3 regions of the Neisseria mucosa genome follow, and region 3 is predicted to be linked to each of the others. Evidence: predicted binding sites of a transcription regulator. Region 3 holds the regulator's gene; each other region holds the start of a gene.
What was found. Region 3 encodes FNR, which switches genes on or off when oxygen is low (the NO sensors DNR and NnrR bind a similar motif). Its sites were predicted from a motif close to TTGATNNNNATCAA; they were not measured.
Positions count from the first base shown of each region.

Region 1 (7,225 bases), 730 kb from region 3:
GTGGTTTCTCCTGAAGCATTGCTGGGTGAAATCGACGAATTGAACGCCGCCGGTGTGAAAAACGTTGAAGGCCGTCTGAAAATTGCGCCGACCTGCCCATTGATTCTGCCTTACCACATTGCGCTTGACCAAGCACGCGAAGCTTCCCGCGGTAAAAGCAAAATTGGTACAACCGGTCGTGGCATCGGCCCAGCCTATGAAGATAAAGTTGCCCGTCGTGCGATTCGCGTGGTGGACTTGTTGCACCCTGAAAAACTGGTTGAAAAACTGGAAGCTGTTTTGGCTTATTACAATGTTCAGTTGCAACACTTGCACAATGCCGAGCCGGTAAAAGTTGAAGACGTGATGGCTGTGATTGAAAAAGTTGCACCGCGCATTGCGCCGATGATTACCGATGTTTCCCGTGTTTTGAACGAGAAAAACCGCAAAGGCGAAAGCCTGCTGTTTGAGGGTGCACAAGGTACGTTGCTGGACATCGACTACGGTACTTATCCGTTTGTAACTTCGTCCAACTGCTTGGCCGGTGCCGCTTCTGCCGGTGCAGGCGTAGGCCCGCAAATGCTGGATTACGTTTTGGGTATTGTTAAAGCCTATACGACCCGCGTGGGTTCCGGCCCATTCCCGACTGAATTGTTTGACGAAGTGGGTGCAGGCTTGGCTGAGCGCGGTCATGAGTTCGGCTCCGTAACCGGTCGTGCGCGTCGTTGCGGTTGGTTTGACGCGGCTGCGTTGAAACGCTCCATTCAAGTTAACGGCATTTCCGGCATGTGCATTACCAAGCTGGATGTCATGGACGGTATTGAGAACATCAATATCTGCGTAGGCTATGAATTGCCTGATGGCAGCAAAACCGACATTCTGCCTTGCGGCTCTGACGCGGTGGAAACCTGCAAACCGATTTACGAAACCATGCCGGGTTGGAGCGAGTCGACTTTCGGCGTGAAAGAATACGATAAGCTGCCTGAAAACGCTAAAGCTTACCTGAAACGTATTGAAGAAGTTTGCGGCGCGCCTGTGGCCATTGTTTCAACCGGTCCTGACCGTGAAGAAACTATTGTTTTGCACCATCCGTTTGCTTAATTGATGAAGTGAATAAAGGCCGTCTGAATTTTTCAGACGGCCTTTATATATGCAATGCAATAAAATTTATCCCTGAAGACCACCTATCTTCAGGGATGAATTTTGTATTTTACGCTGTTTTTAAGTACGAATGTTTGGAAAGTGAGATGTAGTGCCAAGTAACAATTATTCTCATTGACGTAAATCAAGAAAAACCAAATCTGTAATTTTATTTCACAAAAACCCCTGTAAATAAATGGGTATTGATGTTATCCTTTCAGAAAATTTACAGTCTATATTTTCAATAAAATTAGGAGCTTGATATGTCAAATGATGTTCAGCAACGTCCTGCCGCTTGGGAAGGTTTTGTCGGTGGTAACTGGGAAACCAACGTAGATGTCCGCGATTTTATTCAAAAAAACTACACGCCATATGAGGGCGATGCTTCTTTCTTAGCACCTGCAACCGAGGCCACAACCAAACTGTGGGCGGAAGTGATGGAAGGCATCAAGGTTGAAAACCGTACACACGAGCCGTATAAAATCGACGCGCAAATCGTCTCCGGCATTACCAGCCATGCACCGGGCTATATCGACAAAGATTTGGAAACCATCGTCGGTCTGCAAACTGACGAGCCTCTGAAACGCTCGATCATGCCGTTTGGCGGTTTGAAAATGGTGCAAGACGCGTGCAAAGTGTACAACGTTGAATTGAATCCCGAAGTCAGCGAAATTTTCACCAAATACCGCAAAACCCACAACCAAGGCGTGTTTGACGTTTATACGCCCGACATCCGCCGCTGCCGTAAGTCAGGCGTGATTACCGGCCTGCCGGATGCCTATGGCCGCGGCCGTATTATCGGCGACTACCGCCGCGTGGCATTGTACGGTATCGACTTCTTGATGAAAGACAAACTCAACCAGTTCAACTCACTGCAAGCCGATTTGGAAAACGGTGTGGACTTGGAAGAAGTCATCCGCCGTCGCGAAGAAATCAACGAACAATACAAAGCCTTGGGTCAAATGAAAGAAATGGCGGCTTCTTATGGCTACGACATTTCCGGCCCTGCAAAAAATGCACAAGAAGCCATCCAATGGACTTACTTTGCCTACCTTGCTGCCGTTAAATCTCAAAACGGCGCAGCGATGTCCTTCGGCCGTGTGTCTTCGTTCTTGGATATTTATATCGAACGCGACCTGAAAAACGGTGTGATTACCGAAACCCAAGCGCAAGAATTTATCGACCACTTGGTGATGAAACTGCGTATGGTCCGTTTCCTGCGTACGCCCGAATACGACCAACTCTTCTCCGGCGACCCGATTTGGGCAACCGAATCCATCGGCGGTATGGGCTTGGATGGCCGTACCTTGGTAACGCGCACCAACTTCCGCGTGCTGCATACCCTGTACAACATGGGTCCGTCTCCTGAGCCAAACATCACTGTATTGTGGTCAGAACAACTGCCGCAAGGCTTTAAAGAATTCTGCGCCAAAGTATCCATCGATACTTCGTCCATCCAATATGAAAACGACGATTTGATGCGCCCTGACTTCAACAGCGACGACTACGCCATTGCCTGCTGCGTCAGCCCGATGGTGGTCGGCAAACAAATGCAGTTCTTCGGCGCACGCGCCAACTTGGCGAAAACCCTGCTGTACGCAATCAACGGCGGCGTGGATGAAAAATCTAAAGAGCAAGTTGGTCCGAAAACCGAGCCGATTATGGACGAAGTTTTGGACTACGACACTGTCTTTGAGCGCATGGACAAATTCATGGATTGGTTGGCAACCCAATACGTTACCGCGTTGAACATCATTCACTACATGCACGACAAATACAGCTACGAAGCTGCGCTAATGGCGTTGCATGACCGTGATGTGAAACGTACGATGGCATGCGGTATCGCCGGTTTGTCTGTGGCTGCCGACTCATTGTCCGCCATTAGGTACGCCAAAGTGAAACCGATTCGTGACGAAAACGGCATTGCTGTTGACTTTGAAATCGAAGGCGAATACCCACAATTCGGTAACAACGACGACCGCGTGGACGATATCGCCTGTGACTTGGTGGAACGCTTCATGAAAAAAGTGGCCACCCACAAAACTTACCGCAACGCCACTCCGACTCAGTCCGTACTGACCATTACTTCCAACGTTGTTTACGGTAAGAAAACCGGTAATACTCCGGACGGCCGCCGCGCAGGCGCTCCGTTTGGTCCGGGTGCAAACCCGATGCACGGCCGTGATGTCAACGGTGCAGTCGCTTCGTTGACTTCCGTAGCCAAACTGCCATTTGAGTTTGCCAAAGACGGTATTTCCTACACCTTCTCTATTATTCCCGGCGCGTTGGGTAAAGACGAGCATTCCCGCGAACGCAACCTTGCCGGTCTGATGGACGGTTATTTCCACCATGAAGAAGGAGAAGTGGAAGGCGGCCAACACTTGAACGTCAACGTATTGAACCGCGAAACTTTGGAAGATGCGATGCATCATCCGGAGAAATATCCGCAGTTGACCATTCGCGTGTCCGGTTATGCGGTTCGCTTCAACTCGCTGACCCGCGAACAACAGCTTGACGTGATTACCCGTACGTTCACTGAAACTATGTAATCCGGGTTGAGAAACAAACCAAAAGCTAAATTTGCATTTGGTTTGTTTTGAAACAAAGCTCCAAGGCCGTCTGAAATGTTCAGACGGCCTTTATTATCGTACAATTCACATCAGCAAAATTATTTTTGAGCCGAACACTATGTCCACGACTTTTGCGATCACTCCCGAGCCGGAACTGAAAAACCTTGGCCACCGCCACTATAACGGCAAAGGCATTATTCATTCGATTGAATCTTGCGGCGCTGTCGATGGTCCGGGTTTGCGCTACGTGCTCTTTTTGCAAGGTTGCCTGATGCGTTGCCTTTATTGCCATAATCGCGATACTTGGGATTTGCATACCGAGCAGGCGCAGGAATTGGATGTGGCAACCGTGATGAAGCAGGTCATGACCTATCGCCATTATCTGCGTGCGACAGGCGGAGGCGTAACGGCAACCGGCGGCGAGCCGTTATTACAATATGAGTTTGTACGCGATTGGTTTACGGCCTGTCGGGAACACGATATCCATACCTGTCTCGACAGCAATGGCTATGCTTTGCACTATGACTCGATTTTGAATGATTTGCTTGATCATACCAATTTGGTCATGCTCGACTTAAAACAAATCGATCCTGAAATTCATAAAGTGCTTGTCGGTATCCCTAATACCAAAACGCTGAAATTCGCGCGTTATCTTACCGAACGCAATCAGCCGACGCGCGTGCGTTATGTGGTTGTTCCCGGTTATACCGATGATGAGCGGTCGGCGCATTTATTGGGCGAGTTTATCGGTGATATGGATAATGTCGAAATGGTCGAGCTTTTGCCGTATCACGAATTGGGTGCACACAAATGGGCTTTGTGCGGCGACGAATACAAATTAACAGGCGTACATCCACCGCCCAAAGAAACCATTTTGAAAATCAAAGAAATATTAGAGAGTTACGGAAAAAATATTATTTATTAAAACAGAAAAAGGCCGTCTGAAACGAAATAATCAGTTTCAGACGGCCTTTTTATCATTGAAAAAACTTAAGCTTTCAGAGCGGCCAAAACCTTGGCGACAACTTCTGATACTGCAACGGCTTGAGCCTGATTGTCACGGCGTTCGGCATATTCGACATTGCCTTCTTTTAAGGCGCGATCGCCGATGACGATGCGGTGAGGAATGCCCAGCAGTTCGGAGTCATTCAGCAAAACGCCTGCACGTTCGTCGCGGTCATCCAGCAATACATCCGCGCCTGCGGCCAGAAGCCCGGCATAGATTTTGTCGGCGGCTTCGCGTACGGCATCTGATTTTTTGTAGTTCATCGGCACAATCACAACTTCAAACGGCGCCATTGCTTTGGTCCAGATAATGCCTTTTTCGTCGTTGTTTTGTTCGATGGCGGCGGCCACAACGCGGGTAATACCGATACCGTAGCAGCCCATTTCCATGATTTGGGATTTGCCGTTGTTATCCAAGAAGCTGACGTTCATGGCTTTGGCATATTTGTCGCGTAATTGGAAAACGTGGCCGACTTCAATACCGCGCGCCAGTTTCAGACGGCCTTGTTCGTCAGGACTAATGTCACCTTCGATGACATTGCGCAAATCGACAAATTCAGGCTCGGCAGCATCGCGGCCGAAGTTGAAGCCGGTATAGTGGTAGTCGTCTTCGTTTGCGCCGATAATCCAGTCTGCGCCTTTTTCGGTGGCGAAATCGGCATAGACTTTGCCTTTGAAGCCGACAGGGCCGAGTGAGCCGCCGTTTGCGCCGAACTGTTCAACAATCGCGGCAGGGCTTGCCATGGTCAGCGGTGATTTCACGCCGGCCAGTTTTTCTGCCTTAATATCGTTAAACTCATGGTCGCCACGCAACAGCAGCAGAACAAGTTCGCCTTCGTTTTCGCCTTCAACCACGATGGATTTAAGGGTTTGTTCAACCGGAATATTGAGGAATTCAACCAAAGACTCGATGGTTTTGACATTTGGCGTATGTACTTTGGTCAACTCGGACTGAGCAGCGGCGCGTTCGCCTTTGAGCGGCAAGGTGGGCGCCAATTCGATATTGGCGGCGTAATCGGAAGTATCGCTGTATGCGATAACGTCTTCGCCGCTTTCAGCCAATACTTGGAATTCGTGAGAGCCAGTACCGCCGATGCTGCCGGTATCCGCAGCAACAGGACGGAATTCCAAACCCAGACGGGTGAAGATACGGCAGTAAGCGTCGTACATATCCTGATAGGTCGTCTGAAGCGAGGCATAGTCGGCATGGAAGGAATAAGCGTCTTTCATGACGAACTCGCGCGCGCGCATCACACCGAAGCGCGGACGCACTTCATCGCGGAATTTGGTTTGGATGTGGTAAAAGTTTTTCGGCAGTTGTTTGTAGCTGTTGACTTCTTTGCGTACGATGTCGGCGATGACTTCCTCACAGGTCGGACCCATGCAGAAATCGCGGTCATGACGGTCTTTCAGGCGCAGCAGTTCTTTACCGTAAAACTCCCAGCGGCCGGATTCCTGCCACAGCTCGGCAGGTTGTACCACCGGCATCAGCAGCTCCACGCTACCCGCGCGGGCCATTTCTTCACGCACGATATTTTCAACTTTGCGCAATACGCGCAGACCCATCGGCATCCAAGTATAAAGACCGGATGCATTGGCTTTGATCAAACCGGCACGAATCATCAGCTTGTGGCTGGCAAGTGCGGCTTCGGCAGGGGCTTCTTTAAGGGTAGAAATGAAGAACTGGGAGGCTTTCATGGCATATTTTTCTTTCTTAAAAATAAGTGCGTATTGTAACGCAAAATGTATGGCCGCGTGTCTTTTGAATGGCATCTGATGAAATCGGCCGTTGTTTTACGCAGCTTTTGATTCGGGGCGATTTTTAGGGATGTCAACCCTAATTTATGCACAAAGCCGCATAACCTTGTTTTACCTATAAATTTTCACTGTATGATTATAGTAAAATCTTATAAATATAACTTATTGATTTTATTACATCTTATTTGATTAAATTTTAGTCAATTTAAGACTTGGTTTGTTCCTAAAGAAAATTTTACGATTACCCAAAGCTTATCAACAGATTTATCCACAGAGATTGTGTATAGATTTTAAATGCTGTCGGCGTAATGATTTCGCATGATTGGCAAGCCTTATTTAAAGCAGATTTGGTTGCCTTAAAAAGATGGGGCAACAACACAATGGGCAGGTTTTGCGCTAACATTCTGCTTATTGTTGTTTCCTTACAAGGAATAAAATGAAAAATTCAGAATTGCATTTGCTGGAACGCAGAAAGATGTTTAACGGGCATCAGGAACGCTACCGCCACTTTTCTCAAACCTGCCGGACGGATATGGTATTTGATGTCTATCTGCCGCCACAAGTCTTAAAAGGTTATCCCGCGCCTGTTTTATATTTCCTTTCCGGCTTAAATAGCGATGGTTCTGAATTGGTTCAACAAAGCGGAATCCAACGTTTTGCAACGCAATGGAATATTATCGTAGTTTTTCCGGATACCTCGCCACGCGGTCAGCATGTTGCCGACGGCGGTGAACATTATCTTGGACGGGGCGCCGGATTTTATGTTGACGCAA
Region 1 is NZ_CP053939.1:602,448-609,672, forward strand. Features, by position in the region: gene FOC66_RS02820 (adenylosuccinate synthase) at 1-1,080, shown strand, start outside; gene pflB (formate C-acetyltransferase) at 1,383-3,668, shown strand; gene pflA (pyruvate formate lyase 1-activating protein) at 3,808-4,614, shown strand; gene FOC66_RS02835 (proline--tRNA ligase) at 4,680-6,392, opposite strand; gene fghA (S-formylglutathione hydrolase) at 6,889-7,225, shown strand, end outside.
Region 1: pflB (formate C-acetyltransferase) is a predicted target of FNR. The motif match lies at 1,255-1,268, and genes of this name have one in related genera.

Region 2 (7,225 bases), 470 kb from region 3:
TGCAGGACGCCCAAAATCTCGCCCAAAGCAATCGCGCCCGAACTTGGCGCGCCCATGCCGCAGACTTCGTATTCACGATACGGCGCGCAAACCGGTTCGCGCTCGATAACGCGGTAGTTTTTCAAATCCGCCATGCTGATTTTGCCGGGATTATCCACAGCACCGGTAACGGCACGGACAATATTCTGCGCCTGCATTCCCTGATAAAACGGCGCACTGCCTTTTTTCGCCAACAGGCGTACGGAACGCGCAAATTCAGGGTTTTTCAACACCGTTCCCGCTGCCAAAGGCTTGCCGTCGGGCAGGAAATACGCGGCGGTTTGCGGATAACGTTTCAAAGGCTCCAAATTTTGCTCGATGGATTTCGCCATGCGCGGTGAAACGGTAAAGCCTTGTTCCGCCAAAGCAATCGGTTTGTCAAACAGGCTTGCCCACGGCAATTTGCCGTAATGCTTATGGACATCTTCCAGCAGCTTCGGAATCCCCGGCACACCGACCGAACGGCCGCCAACAACAGCTTTCATAAAGCCCATCGGTTTGCCGTTTTCATCCAAAAAAAGCGCCGGCGTTGCCGCTTTCGGCGCCGTTTCTCGGGCATCAAACGTCGTCAGTTTTTTCGCCTTATTGTCCCAATACACCAGAAACGCGCCGCCGCCCAAACCGGAAGACTGCGGCTCGGTCAGCCCCAAGGTCGTCTGCATGGCGATCATCGCATCTATCGCGCTGCCGCCGCGTTTCAAAACCTCGTATCCCGCCTCGGTCGCCAACGGATTGGCAGACGCCGCCATATAATGCTTGGCGCGGATCAATTTCTGCTCGGTCAGCCCCGTCCCTTGTTCCGGCGCATGGTTATCCACAGATACGGAGGGCAGGGCAACTTGAGGTTTCAGAGCCGGCTGTTGCGCACAAGCGGCCAAGACCAAAACAGGTAATAACTTAATACCAAAGGAAAATTTCATATTCACTCCATAAATTTAAATATTTTCAGACGGCCTTTTCCCAACTTGAACAAGAGGAAATATGAAAATATTCAGAAATAAAAAACCATTTGACTATTTCCCTACTCAATCAGTTCCGATTGGAGAAGTATAAAACAAGCTAAGATTGTGCACAGGCGAAAATTTATCCACAGAATGAAGCGGCAGAAAATTTTTATCCACATATGCAAACAAGGCCGACCATACTTTATCCTCATCAAAAAATATCAGCTAAGTATTTGAAAAATTGTTTTAATCAAAGTTATCAACAAGCTGTGGCAACACTCAATATCATCTTCTATTTATTATTTAAAATCTTATTTATAGTTTGTTTTCTCGAAGGCAAAGGCCGTCTGAAACGTAAAGGCATCTTTTCAAAAAATTAAAAAGTTAAGGATTGTTAAAAACGTGTAAATCAGCTAGAGTTACGCTTGATAAAATTAATCAATAACGGAGTTTCACGAAATGAAAGGCGACATTGGCGTAATCGGCCTTGCCGTAATGGGGCAAAACCTGATTCTCAACATGAACGACAACGGCTTTAAAGTTGTCGCATACAACCGTACGACCAGCAAAGTAGATGATTTTTTAAACGGTGCAGCCAAAAATACCAATATTATCGGCGCATATTCACTGCAAGATTTGGTTGATAAATTAGAAAAACCGCGCAAAATCATGATGATGGTACGTGCCGGTTCTGTTGTTGACGATTTTATCGAACAACTCGTTCCGCTTTTGGACGAAGGCGACATTATTATTGACGGCGGCAATGCCAATTATCCCGATTCCACCCGCCGCACACACGAGCTGGCGGCAAAAGGCATCCGCTTTATCGGCGCAGGCGTTTCCGGCGGCGAAGAAGGCGCGCGTCACGGCCCGTCCATTATGCCCGGCGGCGACGAAGCCGCATGGCCTGCTGTCAAACCAATTTTCCAAGCGATTGCCGCCAAAACCCCGCAAGGCGAACCCTGCTGCGACTGGGTCGGCCGCGACGGCGCGGGCCATTTCGTCAAAATGGTGCACAACGGCATCGAATACGGCGATATGCAGTTGATTTGCGAAGCGTACCAATTCATGAAAGACGGCTTGGGTCTGAGCTACGATGAAATGCACCGCATTTTCAGCGAATGGAACCAAACCGAACTGAATTCTTATCTGGTTGAAATCACCGCCGCGATTTTGGGCTACAAAGATGAAAACGGCGAACCTTTGGTTGAAAAAATCCTCGATACCGCCGGTCAAAAAGGCACGGGCAAATGGACCGGCATCAACGCCCTCGATTTGGGTATCCCGTTGACCCTGATTTCCGAAGCCGTGTTTGCACGTTGCGTTTCTGCGTTCAAAGACCAACGCGTCCAAGCAAACAGCCTGTTTGGCAAAACCATTACCCCGATTGAAGGCGACAAAGCCGCATGGGTGGATGCTTTGCGCCAAGCCCTGTTGGCATCTAAAATTATTTCTTATGCACAAGGCTTCATGCTCATCCGCGAAGCCAGTGAAAACAATGATTGGGCATTGAATTACGGCAACACCGCCCTCTTGTGGCGTGAAGGCTGCATTATCCGCAGCGCCTTCTTGGGCAACATCCGCGACGCATACGAAGCCAATCCTGATTTGGTCTTCTTGGGTTCCGATCCTTATTTCAAAGGCGTATTGGAAACCTGTCTGCCTGCATGGCGCAAAGTGGTGGCCAAAGCGATCGAGTGCGGTATTCCGATGCCTTGCATGGCTTCTGCGATTACCTTCCTTGACGGCTACACTTCCGCGCGCCTGCCGGCCAACCTGTTGCAAGCCCAACGCGACTACTTCGGCGCGCACACCTACGAGCGTACCGACAAACCGCGTGGCGAATTCTTCCATACCAACTGGACAGGTAAAGGCGGCGATACCGCTTCAACCACATACGATATTTAATTTGCCCGGGCAAACAAAAGGCCGTCTGAGTATTTCAGACGGCCTTTTTATAGGGTTATCCACAATGAAAAATGAAGCAATTTATAGTATTTGATAGATAACTTTATGAAATAAATAAAGATTAATAAAGGCCGTCTGAATGTTTCAGACGGCCTTTAAAATTGTTCACAACCTTATCAACAGGTTTTCCATAGATTAAACCAGATTTTGCGGATTGCCGGCCACGAAGCGGTTGATGTTGTCCAAAAGGATGTCAAACAGGCGGTTGGCGGCCTCTTGGCTTGCCCATGCGATGTGTGGCGTGACGATGAGGTTGGGCAGTCGGGCTTTCAGCAGAGGATTGCCGTCGCGTGGTGGCTCTTGTGTCAACACGTCAAAACCTGCCCCGCCGATTTGGCCGTATTTCAACGCCGCAACCAAAGCGGCTTCATCGACCAAGCCGCCGCGCCCGCAGTTGATGAGGATGGCGCCGGGTTTCATTTGCTGCAATTCGGCTTCGCCTATCATGTTTGCCGTTTGCGGCGTAAGCGGACAATTAAGCGACACGACATCGGCGGAGCGGATGGCTTCGTCAAAGGAAACATAGCCGTCGCGGACGCTTTGGGCATTTTTATGTTCGGCGAACACGACATTCATTTTGAAAGCCTGTGCATAAGTTGCCAGCGTTTTACCGATATTGCCGCGACCGAAAATCGCCAGCGTTTTGCCGTTCAAATCGCGCATCGGTGCGCCGAGGTGGCAGAAAAACGGCGAGTTTTCCCACAAGCCTGCCGCAACATCGCGCTGATAGGCAGGCAGGTTGCGCATCAGGGTAATCATCATCATAAACGCGTGTTCCGCCACGGATTCATTGCCGTAAGCGCGGATATTGCACACTGCCGTGCCGTTTTGTTTGGCGGCCTCAACGTCCACATTGTTGACGCCTGTCGCAGTAACGGCAACCAGCTTGAGTTGTGGATTTTCGGCAAAGGCTTGGGCGGAAATTACGACTTTGTTGGTAATCACAATGTCCGCGCCGTGGATACGCGCTAGCGTTTCGTGCGCTTCGGTTGTGCCGTAGCTGCTTAATGTGTGTGGAAAATCAAATTCAAACGGACGGTTGACGAGGGTATCGCGGTCGAGGACGACAATATGGAGCGGGTTCATAAAATTCCTATCAAAAATAAAATATCGATTTATAAAATCTAAACTAGGATAAAGGATTTAAAATATACGCGTCAGTTGATAATAATTATTATGTATCGATTAAAACATCAATGTATCAGGAAAACAAAATGATTAAAACCATTACATTTGCTATTTTGCATTTCAGCGTTGCATTTAGTGTCGCCTATATTCTGACCGGCAGTATCGGTGTTTCCAGCGCGGTGGCTTTGGTAGAACCCATCGTCAATACCGTCGTCTTTTATTTTCATGAAAAAGCGTGGAACCGCTACGAGAAAAACAAATCCGAGAAGCAAAAATTGTGGGTGCCTCTGCATCAGTGCGGCTAAAGTTTCAGACGGCCTTTTGCTTGATTAAAACCGGTTATGCCTTTGCGGTTCGGCCATCGCCATAAAAATGCCAAACCCTAAAATAGAGTAAGACTTTACGAAGGCTTCATGAAGGTAAAAATGCTAAAATACGCTATTCTTGCAAACCCATTCAGACGGCCTCAATGCTCACCGATTTAGAAAAAAACGCTATCCGCGACCATTACCAAAACATCGGCAAAAACCTGCCCGGTTTCCGTCCGCGCGCTTCGCAGCGGGAAATGATTGCGGCGATTGCCAACGCTTTTTCGCGGACGTTGACGCGTGAAGAAGGCGAAGAAGCGCCCAAACGCGAGGGTGAGAGCATTGCCGTGATCGAAGGGCCGACCGGCGTGGGCAAATCGTTGGCCTACCTTTTGGCCGGCGGCATCATGGCGCAAACACGCGGCAAACGGTTGATCGTCAGCAGCGCGACGGTGGCTTTGCAGGAGCAGTTGGTTGACCGTGATTTGCCGTTTCTGGTCGAAAAAAGCGGTTTGGAGCTGACCTTTGCGCTTGCCAAGGGGCGTGGCCGTTATCTTTGCCCCTACAAACTCTATCAACTGACGCAAAACAATGCCCAGCAAAACCTGCTTGGTTTTGAAGCGCCGGAAGTGTTGTGGGACAGCAAACCCAAGCCGGAAGAACTGAACCTGCTGCGCGACATTGCCGATGAATTTTCCGCCCGCCGCTTTAATGGCGACCGCGACACTTGGCCGGAAAAAATCGATGACGCGATTTGGCTCAAAGTGACCAACGACCGCCACGGCTGCCTGAAATCCGCCTGTCCCAACCGTCCGGAATGCCCGTTTTACCTGGCGCGCGATGTTTTGGAAACCGTCGATGTCGTCGTTGCCAACCACGATCTTCTGCTTGCCGACATCAGCATGGGCGGCGGCGTGATTCTGCCTGCGCCCGAAAACAGTTTCTATTGCATAGACGAAGCGCACCACCTGCCCAAAAAAGCCCTCAGCCGTTTTGCCGCCGAACATTCATGGAATATTGCCGTTTGGACGCTGGAAAAACTGCCGCAGTTGACCGGCAAAATTGCCGCGCTGACCGATAAAGCCGAACTTGCCAACCTTGCCGACGAAGCTGCCATATCCTTGCTCGACAGTCTGCACGAATGGCAGTTTCACTTGGCGGAAGAGCCGTCTTTAAGTCTGGGGTCGTCTGAAAACGACAGGCGGAAACACAGCGAACCGACTTGGCTGTGGGAAGACGGCAAAATCCCCGAAGGCCTTGAAACCACGGTTTCCAATACGGCCATTGCTGCACGCAGCCTGCTCAAACACGTTATCGGCCTGAACGATGCGCTTTCCGCCGCCCGCCGCGAAAAAGAGCAGGACGGCGCGCTCATCGACCGCCTGACCAGCGAGTTCGGCCTTTTTATCGCCCGTATCGAACAAATCAGCGCAGTTTGGGATTTGCTCTCCACCGTTCCCATCGAGGGCGAAGAGCCGTTGGCGAAATGGATAACCCGCCGTGCCGACGACAAAAACGACTATATTTTCAACGCCAGCCCCATCAGCAGCGCATCCCACCTTGCCAACAGCCTGTGGCGGCGCGCGGCAGGCGCGGTGTTGACTTCGGCTACCCTGCAATCGCTCGGCAGCTTCAACCTGATTTTGCGCCAAACCGGCCTATTATGGCTGCCTGAAACCACCACGCTCGCTTTGGAAAGCCCGTTTAATTTCGATGCGCAAGGCGAGCTGTATATTCCGCCGGTGCACGCCAGCCCCAAAGATCCTGATGCGCATACGGCCGCCATTGTCGAATGGTTGCCGAAGCTGGTTTCGCCGGTTGAAGCCATCGGCACGCTGGTGTTGTTTTCCTCGCGCAAGCAAATGCAGGATGTCGCCTTACGACTGCCTGACGAATACTTGCCGCTTCTGCTTGTTCAAGGCGAGTTACCCAAGGCCGTTCTTTTACAAAGGCACCATCAAGCCATTGCCGAAGGCAAAGCCAGCATTATTTTCGGCCTCGACAGTTTTGCCGAAGGCCTTGATCTGCCCGGTACGGCCTGCGTGCAAGTCATTATTGCCAAGCTGCCGTTTGCGATGCCGGACAACCCCATCGAGAAAACCCAAAACCGTTGGATTGAACAACGCGGCGGCAATCCCTTTATCGAAATTACGGTGCCTGAAGCCAGCATCAAACTGATCCAAGCCGTCGGCCGCCTTATCCGTACTGAACAGGATTACGGCCGCGTGACCATCCTCGACAACCGTGTCAAAACGCAACGCTACGGCCAGCAATTATTGGCCTGTCTGCCGCCGTTTAAACGGATAGGGTAGTTGTGGATAATTTAAAAAAACAAAGGCCGTCTGAAACCAAATGTTCAGACGGCCTTTTATTCTTTTCAAGCTATAAATCCAATTTCATGACGGATACGGTTTCCCCGTTGTGCCAAGTCTGGGTGATTTCTTTCCAGCCGAACTTTTCATACACGGCCTGCACATCCGGCGTATAGAGAAACAGATGCGGCAAACCCAGTTTGCGTGCTTTATCCAGACAAAACGAGACCAGCTGCCTGCCTACGCCCAAACCTCGAAACTGCGGCAAAACGAACACATCGCCCAGCCAATATTCGTATTCGGGAAAACACGCCATATCAAACCGCTTCAATGCCGCCGAACCCATCAGCCGCCCTTCCTTATCCACAGCCGCAAACGCCAGCGGCAAGTCATCCCCATCGAGGCACTGCGCGTAATACGCACGGATTTTGTCCAGAGACGACCACGGCGCAAAATCGTGCCATTCCTCAAACAGAGCGAGGGATAAAGGCTCGACAAATTCAGGCTTCAGACGGCATATGTTCAT
Region 2 is NZ_CP053939.1:1,794,605-1,801,829, reverse strand. Features, by position in the region: gene ggt (gamma-glutamyltransferase) at 1-959, opposite strand, end outside; gene gnd (decarboxylating NADP(+)-dependent phosphogluconate dehydrogenase) at 1,443-2,891, shown strand; gene FOC66_RS08620 (D-2-hydroxyacid dehydrogenase) at 3,087-4,037, opposite strand; gene FOC66_RS08615 (DUF2061 domain-containing protein) at 4,166-4,384, shown strand; gene dinG (ATP-dependent DNA helicase DinG) at 4,549-6,699, shown strand; gene FOC66_RS08605 (GNAT family N-acetyltransferase) at 6,770-7,225, opposite strand.
Region 2: gnd (decarboxylating NADP(+)-dependent phosphogluconate dehydrogenase) is a predicted target of FNR. The motif match lies at 1,185-1,198, and genes of this name have one in related genera.

Region 3 (7,225 bases):
GGATTGGGGTTTATTGCCAAATCAGGACTTTGGGTTCGGGGGTTACTTGATAGCCTTCTTGACGTAGCAATTCGATTAAGCCTTTTTCGCTGGGTAAATGGGCAATGCCGACGGCAAAGAGGGTACTTTGTTTGGCGGATTGCTTGCGGATTTCAGGCAACCATGCCTGGTTGCGACGGATCAGGAGGTCGTTTTTCAGCCAATCGGACATGGCTTTGGCGTATTTGGCATCAACACGTTTGAGGGTGCGTTGTTCGGTTTCTTCCAAAAGTGGGATCAGTTCTTCAAAGCGGCCGTCTGAATAGGCTTGATGGAGTTTTTTGACATCTTCGGTTTCTTCTTTATTGGTTTTAATACTGGCTTTCAGAAAGTTGAGCATGGTTTCTTCAGGCTGGGCTTTGAAGATCGCGGTAACATCGTTCAAGCTTTCTAATGAACCACGCGGCTTATTGATGCCGACTGCCGCGTTGGTCAGCAACATATCTGCACCGGTTTCTGAGCTATACTCTTGGGGAAATGTACTGCCGGCAAAAATGAATGCCGCCCACGGATGGAGTTTGTCGGCAATTTGGGCGATGGGTCGGCTTTCTTCATTTTGTGAATAGATTTCTTGTAAAAGACGGAAATCTGTTTTGCCAAGCTTGCGGCTGAGCGGTTCGGTACTCATGACTTCTTTGAAGTATTTTTGATACATTTTTTTTGTTTCCGGACTGCTGTCCGGCAATGCGTTAACTTCTGTGGTCAGTTGGTCGGTGGATTGTAATAGTTTGAGGGCATCGGAAGACAAGGTTTGATTGGTTTGCCCCATGTGGATGGTGCCGAGCAGATAGGAATCGGGTTGGCCTTCTTTGCTGATTTTCCAAACATTGCTGGTCAGTTTAGGCTGCTGCCAGTTAAGTTCGGCAGGTTTGTTGTCGGTTGAAGTTGCGGCGGGTTTGCAGGCACCCAAGGCAAGGGCGGTCAATGGAACAAGCAGGCAGGCGAGTAGTTTTTTCATGTTTTTCCTTTTGGTGTGTGCGGTAAGGGCGGTTTAGAAATCGAGCAGGTTTTGAACCGGTTGTTCGCCCGTGTCGGGCTTTTCTGTTTTGCGGTTGCGGATTTTGGTTTTTCTGAGGGCTAGGAGGTGCATGACTTGATGTTTTTGGCTGTCGGTCATCTGGTGCCAGTACAAGCGCTCTTCCCGGCTGCGCAGGCAGCCTTTGCAATAGCCTTTGGCATTGGCTTCGCAAACGCCGATACAGGGGCTGGGAATGGGGAAGAAATCGGGTTGATCCATTGTGTTGCTTTTGATGTGAAAAAGGCCGTCTGAAATATAACACATACTTTCAGACGGCCTAAGTGTTTATACGGTTTGCGAGTATTTGGCTTTGGTTTCTTTATGGCGCAGATGATAATCGAACACCATGGCGATGTTGCGGATCAGGAAACGTCCCTTCGGCGTAACGGTCAGGCCGTGCGGTTTGAGGCGGACCAGGCCGAGGGTTTCCAGTTGTTTCATGTCCTCCAGTTCGACCGCGAAATAACGGCTAAACGGAATGCCGAACACGCTTTCGTAAATCCGATAGTCGAGCGAGAAGCGGCACATCAAATCCTGAATGATGTTGCGGCGCAAAATGTCGTCTTGATTGAGCTGGTAGCCGCGCATGATGGGCAGGTGTCCGGCGTCGAGTGCGGCGTAATAGGCATCGATGTCGCGCTCGTTTTGGGAGTAGGTGCTGCCGATTTTGCCGATAGAGGACACGCCGATTGCTACCAAGTCGCAGTCGGCATAGGTGGAATAACCTTGGAAATTTCGTTGCAGGAAACCTTCTTTGAGGGCGATGGAGAGCTCGTCGTCAGGTTTGGCAAAGTGGTCCATCCCGATGAAGACGTAGCCGCGCTCAGTCAGGGTTTGGACGCAATATTGCAGCATATCGAGTTTTTCTTCGCTGCCGGGAACGACATTGGTGTCGATACGGCGTTGCGGTTTGAAGATATGCGGCAGGTGGGCGTAGTGGTAGAGGGCGAGGCGGTCGGGGTTGAGGGACAAGACCGTGTCGATGGTGGTTTTGATGCTTTCGGTGTTTTGGTGCGGCAGGCCGTAAATCAAATCAACGCTGACAGATTTGAACCCTGCTTCGCGGGCGGCATCGATGACTTCTTTGGTTTCTTCGTAACTTTGGATACGATTGACGGCTGCCTGCACTTTAGGGTCGAAGTCTTGAATGCCGACACTCATGCGGTTGAAGCCGAGTTTGCCCAGTTTGAGGACGGTTTCGCGGCTGACTTTGCGCGGGTCGATTTCGATGGAGTATTCGCCGTTGGGAATCAGCTGGAAGTATTTGCGGATCATGTCGAAGACGCGTTCGAGTTGGTCGTCGCTTAGGAATGTCGGCGTGCCGCCGCCGAAGTGGAGTTGCGCGAGCTGGTGTCTTCCGCCCAAATGCGGTGCCAGCAATTCCATTTCTTTTTCCAGATATTGGATATAGGCATCGGCACGGCTTTTGTCTTTGGTAATGATTTTATTGCAGCCGCAGTAGTAGCAGATGGTATTGCAGAAGGGAATGTGGATGTAGAGTGAAAGGGGTTTGTTGAGCGCGCCCATGTTGCGCAGGTTTAAAGCTTGGATATATTCGGCTTCTTTAAAGCCTTCATGGAAGCGGTCAGCGGTCGGATAGGATGTATAACGTGGACCGCTTGATGGCAAACTGGCAATCAATTCGCGGTCGAATTCCGGTAATTCATTGTTTGCGTTGGTGTTATTTGAGATGGGGATGATTTTCATGGTCGGGGCTTGTAGTATGAAGTAAGGAAATTAGGGAAAATTTTAGTCAAAATTTCGATAGTTTGGTAGAATGCCTCATAATGATATGCCGACTTTGATATGGGTCAATAGTTATTCGGCTTAATCAGGGATTGAGAGAACTAAGCAAATTAAAGGTGCGTTATGGCTACACACAATGCAACACATCAAATGAAAACCTTGTGTTCCACATGTTCTTTACGCGAACTGTGTTTGCCTGTTGGACTAATGCCTAACGAATTTTTACAATTGGATGCGGTGATCCGTCAAAGCCGCCGTCTGAAAAAAGGCGAGTACTTATTTCGTGCCGGCGAGCCGTTTACCTCTTTATTTGCCATCCGTGCAGGCTTCTTTAAGACAACAGTCGCCAGCCAAGACGGACGGGATCAGGTAACCGGCTTTTTTATGTCGGGCGAGCTGATCGGGATGGATGGGATTTGCTCCCATATTCATAGTTGTGATGCTGTGGCTTTGGAAGATAGCGAGGTATGCGAGCTTCCGTTTACACACATTGAAGAACTTGGTCAGGATATTCCCAGTCTGCGCTCTCACTTTTTCCGCTTGATGAGCCGTGAAATTGTCCGAGATCAGGGCGTGATGTTGCTTTTGGGCAATATGCGCGCCGAAGAGCGCTTGGCCGCATTTTTGCTTAACTTGTCTCAGCGTCTCTATTCACGAGGTTTTGCCGCCAACGATTTTATCCTGCGAATGTCGCGTGAGGAAATCGGCAGCTATTTAGGGCTGAAGCTGGAAACGGTCAGCCGCACCTTATCCAAATTCCATCACGAAGGCTTGATTTCGGTTGAACACAAGCACATCAAAATCCTAGATGCGACGACTTTGAAGAAAATGGTTTCCGGTTGTTCGCACGCTATCTGAATCTGAGGCCGTCTGAAATTGTTCAGACGGCCTTTTTAACAAAAGTTAAAGAATAATTGTTAAGTTACGCAGGTGATAGTTAGATGTTAAATTGAAAAATCTTCAACAACCGGCGTGTACAGAATGCAGTCGACTACTTCTCTGGTCAGTTTCGGTGCGAACATCTGTATAAAATCATAGGCATAGCCACGCAGGTAAGTGTCGGTGCGTAAGGCTATCCAAGTGGGCGATGGCTCAAATAAGTGCGCCGCGTCTATCAACTGCAAGTCTTGATCGACAACGGGATCGTAAGCCATTTTGGCCATCAAACCTACGCCTAAGCCTAAGCGTACATACGTCTTCAATACATCCGTATCGGCAGCCGATAAAGCAACATCAGGTTGCTCGATATGCGCTTTATTAAAGGTACGCGCAATGCTGCTGCCAGAGTTGAACGCAAATTCGTAAGTAACCAGCGGAAAAGAAGCTAAATCTTCAAGGCTTAAAGGATTGCGGCAGTCTAAAAGAGGGTGGTCGTGCGGGACAATGACGGCATGGTTCCATTCATAGCAGGGCAGTTTGCCCAACTCGGGGTGATCGTCAATGCGTTCGGTAATAATTGCCAAATCTGCTTCTCCGCTGCTGACCATTTGGGCAATGGCGGAAGGGCTGCCTTGTTTGATGGTCAAATTGACCTTAGGGTAGTTTTTCACAAATTCTGCAACGATTTTAGGCAATGCATAACGCGCCTGGGTGTGCGTCGTGGCAATGGTCAGGGAGCCGCTGTCATGATCGGTAAATTCGCTGCCGATATTTTTAATGTTCTGTACATCGCGCAAAATCCGTTCCGAAATCTCTAACACGGCTTTGCCCGGTTGCGAAACGGAAACCACACGCTTGCCGCTGCGGATAAAAATTTGGATACCCAATTCTTCTTCAAGCAGGCGGATTTGTTTGGAAATGCCGGGCTGGGATGTAAAAAGCGCATCGGCAGCCTCGGAGACATTCAGATTGTGCCGGTAAACTTCAAGGGCGTAACGTAATTGTTGCAGTTTCATGGTGGCAGTATCGGATACGTTGTTATTGTGGATTTTGTGCGACAAACGGTCTGTAATTTAACATATTTTGCCCGGTTTTGCCCTGAGTTTTGAAAATGGTTGTTTTTAATGAAAATATCTTTTAATGATATGAAAACAGGAAATCTGTGAATGAAAGGGGGATGAAGTTTTGTTGTTTTTGTACAACTTTGGGCGGGTGAATTGGCTGATTTTGCCCTAAATTAATGACACAAGATTGATTTTTCGGCATGATTAACTACTAGGAAGCAGGCACTTCATAATTGTTTGAAGGCATCGAGTATTGACAGTTTGCCTTGCGCTTCTTTATAGTGCAACCTGATATATCCGATTTGCCGCTGTTTTGATACTGCGGCCTGTATATTGGTACTTTGCAGCGGTTGCTTTCCTAGTCCGCCGCATAACAATTTGATGAGGGAATAAAATGACCAAACAGCTGAAATTAAGCGCATTGTTCGTTGCCTTGGTTGCCTCTGGCACCGCAATGGCCAGCGAAGCGCATACCAAACACGGTTACACCGTAAGCAGCCAATCTCAAGAAATCGTCCGTAACAACTACGGCGAATGCTGGAAAAACAGCTACTTCGACAAAGCTACCCAAGGCCGTGTTGAATGTGGTGACCGCGAAGCAGTTGCTCCTGTACAACAAGCTCCTGAGTATGTTGATGAAACTGTTTCTCTGTCTACTAAAACTCTGTTCGGCTTCGACAAAGACAACCTGCGCCCTGAAGCTCAAGAAAACCTGGACGCTTTGGCTCAACGCCTGAGCAACGAAAGCGTACAAACCGTACGTGTTGAAGGTCATACTGACTTCATGGGTTCTGAGCAATACAACCAAGCTCTGTCTGAGCGTCGTGCCAACGTAGTTGCTAACTACTTGGTAGGTCATGGCGTTGCTTCTAGCAAAATCTCTGCAGTAGGTCTGGGCGAATCTCAAGCTCGCATGACTGCTACTTGTGAAGCTGAAGTTGCTAAACTGGGCAAAAAAGTTTCTAAAGCTAAGAAACGTGCTGCTCTTATCGCTTGTATCGAACCTGACCGTCGCGTTGATGTTAAAATCCGCAGCGTTGTCACTCGTCAAGTTGCTCCAGGCCAAACTATCGAAGGTCAAGGCGAATTGCCTGCTACTGATGAAGGTTGGATCCCAGCTCCTTACAATGGCGTTCACGGTTACGCTAAACCTTAATCGGTTTGTGAAAAATGCCCTGCAATGTGCAGGGCATTTTTTTATGGTTTATATTTGAAGATTTGGGGAATTCATGATTCAAAATAAAAGGCCGTCTGAAAGATTTATTTTCAGACGGCCTTTTATTAAGACAGATTAGTTTGGCTTCGGCCATTTCCATACGCAAACAGCGGCGAGTATTGTGCAAATCAAAAAGATGATATTGGATAAGCCGTGCCAAACTCCGAATGTTCCGCCTACTAGGGACAGCAGCCAGTTATCCAGCCCGTACTTGTGCGCCTCGATAACCGGTGTAACCAAAAGATGGTTGCAGGCTAAGAGTAGCCAAAGAACCAATATCCACCAAGAAAGTGAGGCCAGTTGCTTTCTGAAAAAGGCATAGGCTACGCCAAAAATAACTAAGCCACATAGTGCTGTAATGGCAAACAAGATGCCGGCAATTTCTCCTGCCTGCATTTTAGGCAGGAGGCGGAACAGGACAGGAGCAGTAACATAGCCTGCGGTCAGCTGCATACCGAGCCACATGGCGGAAGCGGTTTGGATAATTTTGTACAGTAGATTCATTATGCTTCTCCTGGGAAGATTTCGCTTTCTTTGATTATGGTGTTTTTAGGTACAACAAAAGGCCGTCTGAAAATGTTTTCAGACGGCCTTTTGTTTATTTAGATATATTGTACGGCAATGATGTCATATTCACGCACGCCGCCGGGGGCCTGAACTTCTGCAACGTCGCCTTCTTCTTTTCCGATCAAGGCACGGGCAATTGGGGAGCCAACGTAGATTTTGCGTTCTTTAATGTCTGCTTCGTCTTCGCCGACGATTTGGTAGGTAACCTGTTCTTCGGTTTCCAAATCTTCCAGTGTTACTGTTGTGCCGAATACGATTTTTCCTTCAGCATGGATTTCGGCAGGATTGATGATGTGGGCCATAGAGAGTTTGTGTTCCAGCTCGGCAATACGGCCTTCGATAAAGCCTTGACGCTCTTTGGCGGCTTCGTATTCGGCATTTTCAGACAAATCGCCGTGTGAACGTGCTTCTGCAATGGCTTCAATAATTTCTGGACGAGCCACGCTTTTGAGGTGTTGAAGTTCTTGTTTCAACAATTCTGCACCACGGACGGTCAAAGGGATTTTTTGCATTGAGTTCTCCATGAAAGCATGATGATGCTTTTAAAATTTTATCCGGCCACGCGCGGCAGCCGGATTGGAAATAAAAATACAAGCCGCCAAAGCTTGGCGGCTTGATGAATAAATAAGTAATGCCTGTATTCTACCAAATTCTGCCGAAACCGCAATGATTAAAATGGGTTTTCAGTAAAGTGTT
Region 3 is NZ_CP053939.1:1,328,514-1,335,738, reverse strand. Features, by position in the region: gene FOC66_RS06265 (TraB/GumN family protein) at 11-997, opposite strand; gene FOC66_RS06260 (DUF1289 domain-containing protein) at 1,031-1,276, opposite strand; gene hemN (oxygen-independent coproporphyrinogen III oxidase) at 1,343-2,764, opposite strand; gene fnr (fumarate/nitrate reduction transcriptional regulator Fnr) at 2,927-3,661, shown strand; gene FOC66_RS06245 (CysB family HTH-type transcriptional regulator) at 3,748-4,698, opposite strand; gene FOC66_RS06240 (OmpA family protein) at 5,141-5,902, shown strand; gene FOC66_RS06235 (DUF4149 domain-containing protein) at 6,038-6,466, opposite strand; gene greA (transcription elongation factor GreA) at 6,565-7,041, opposite strand.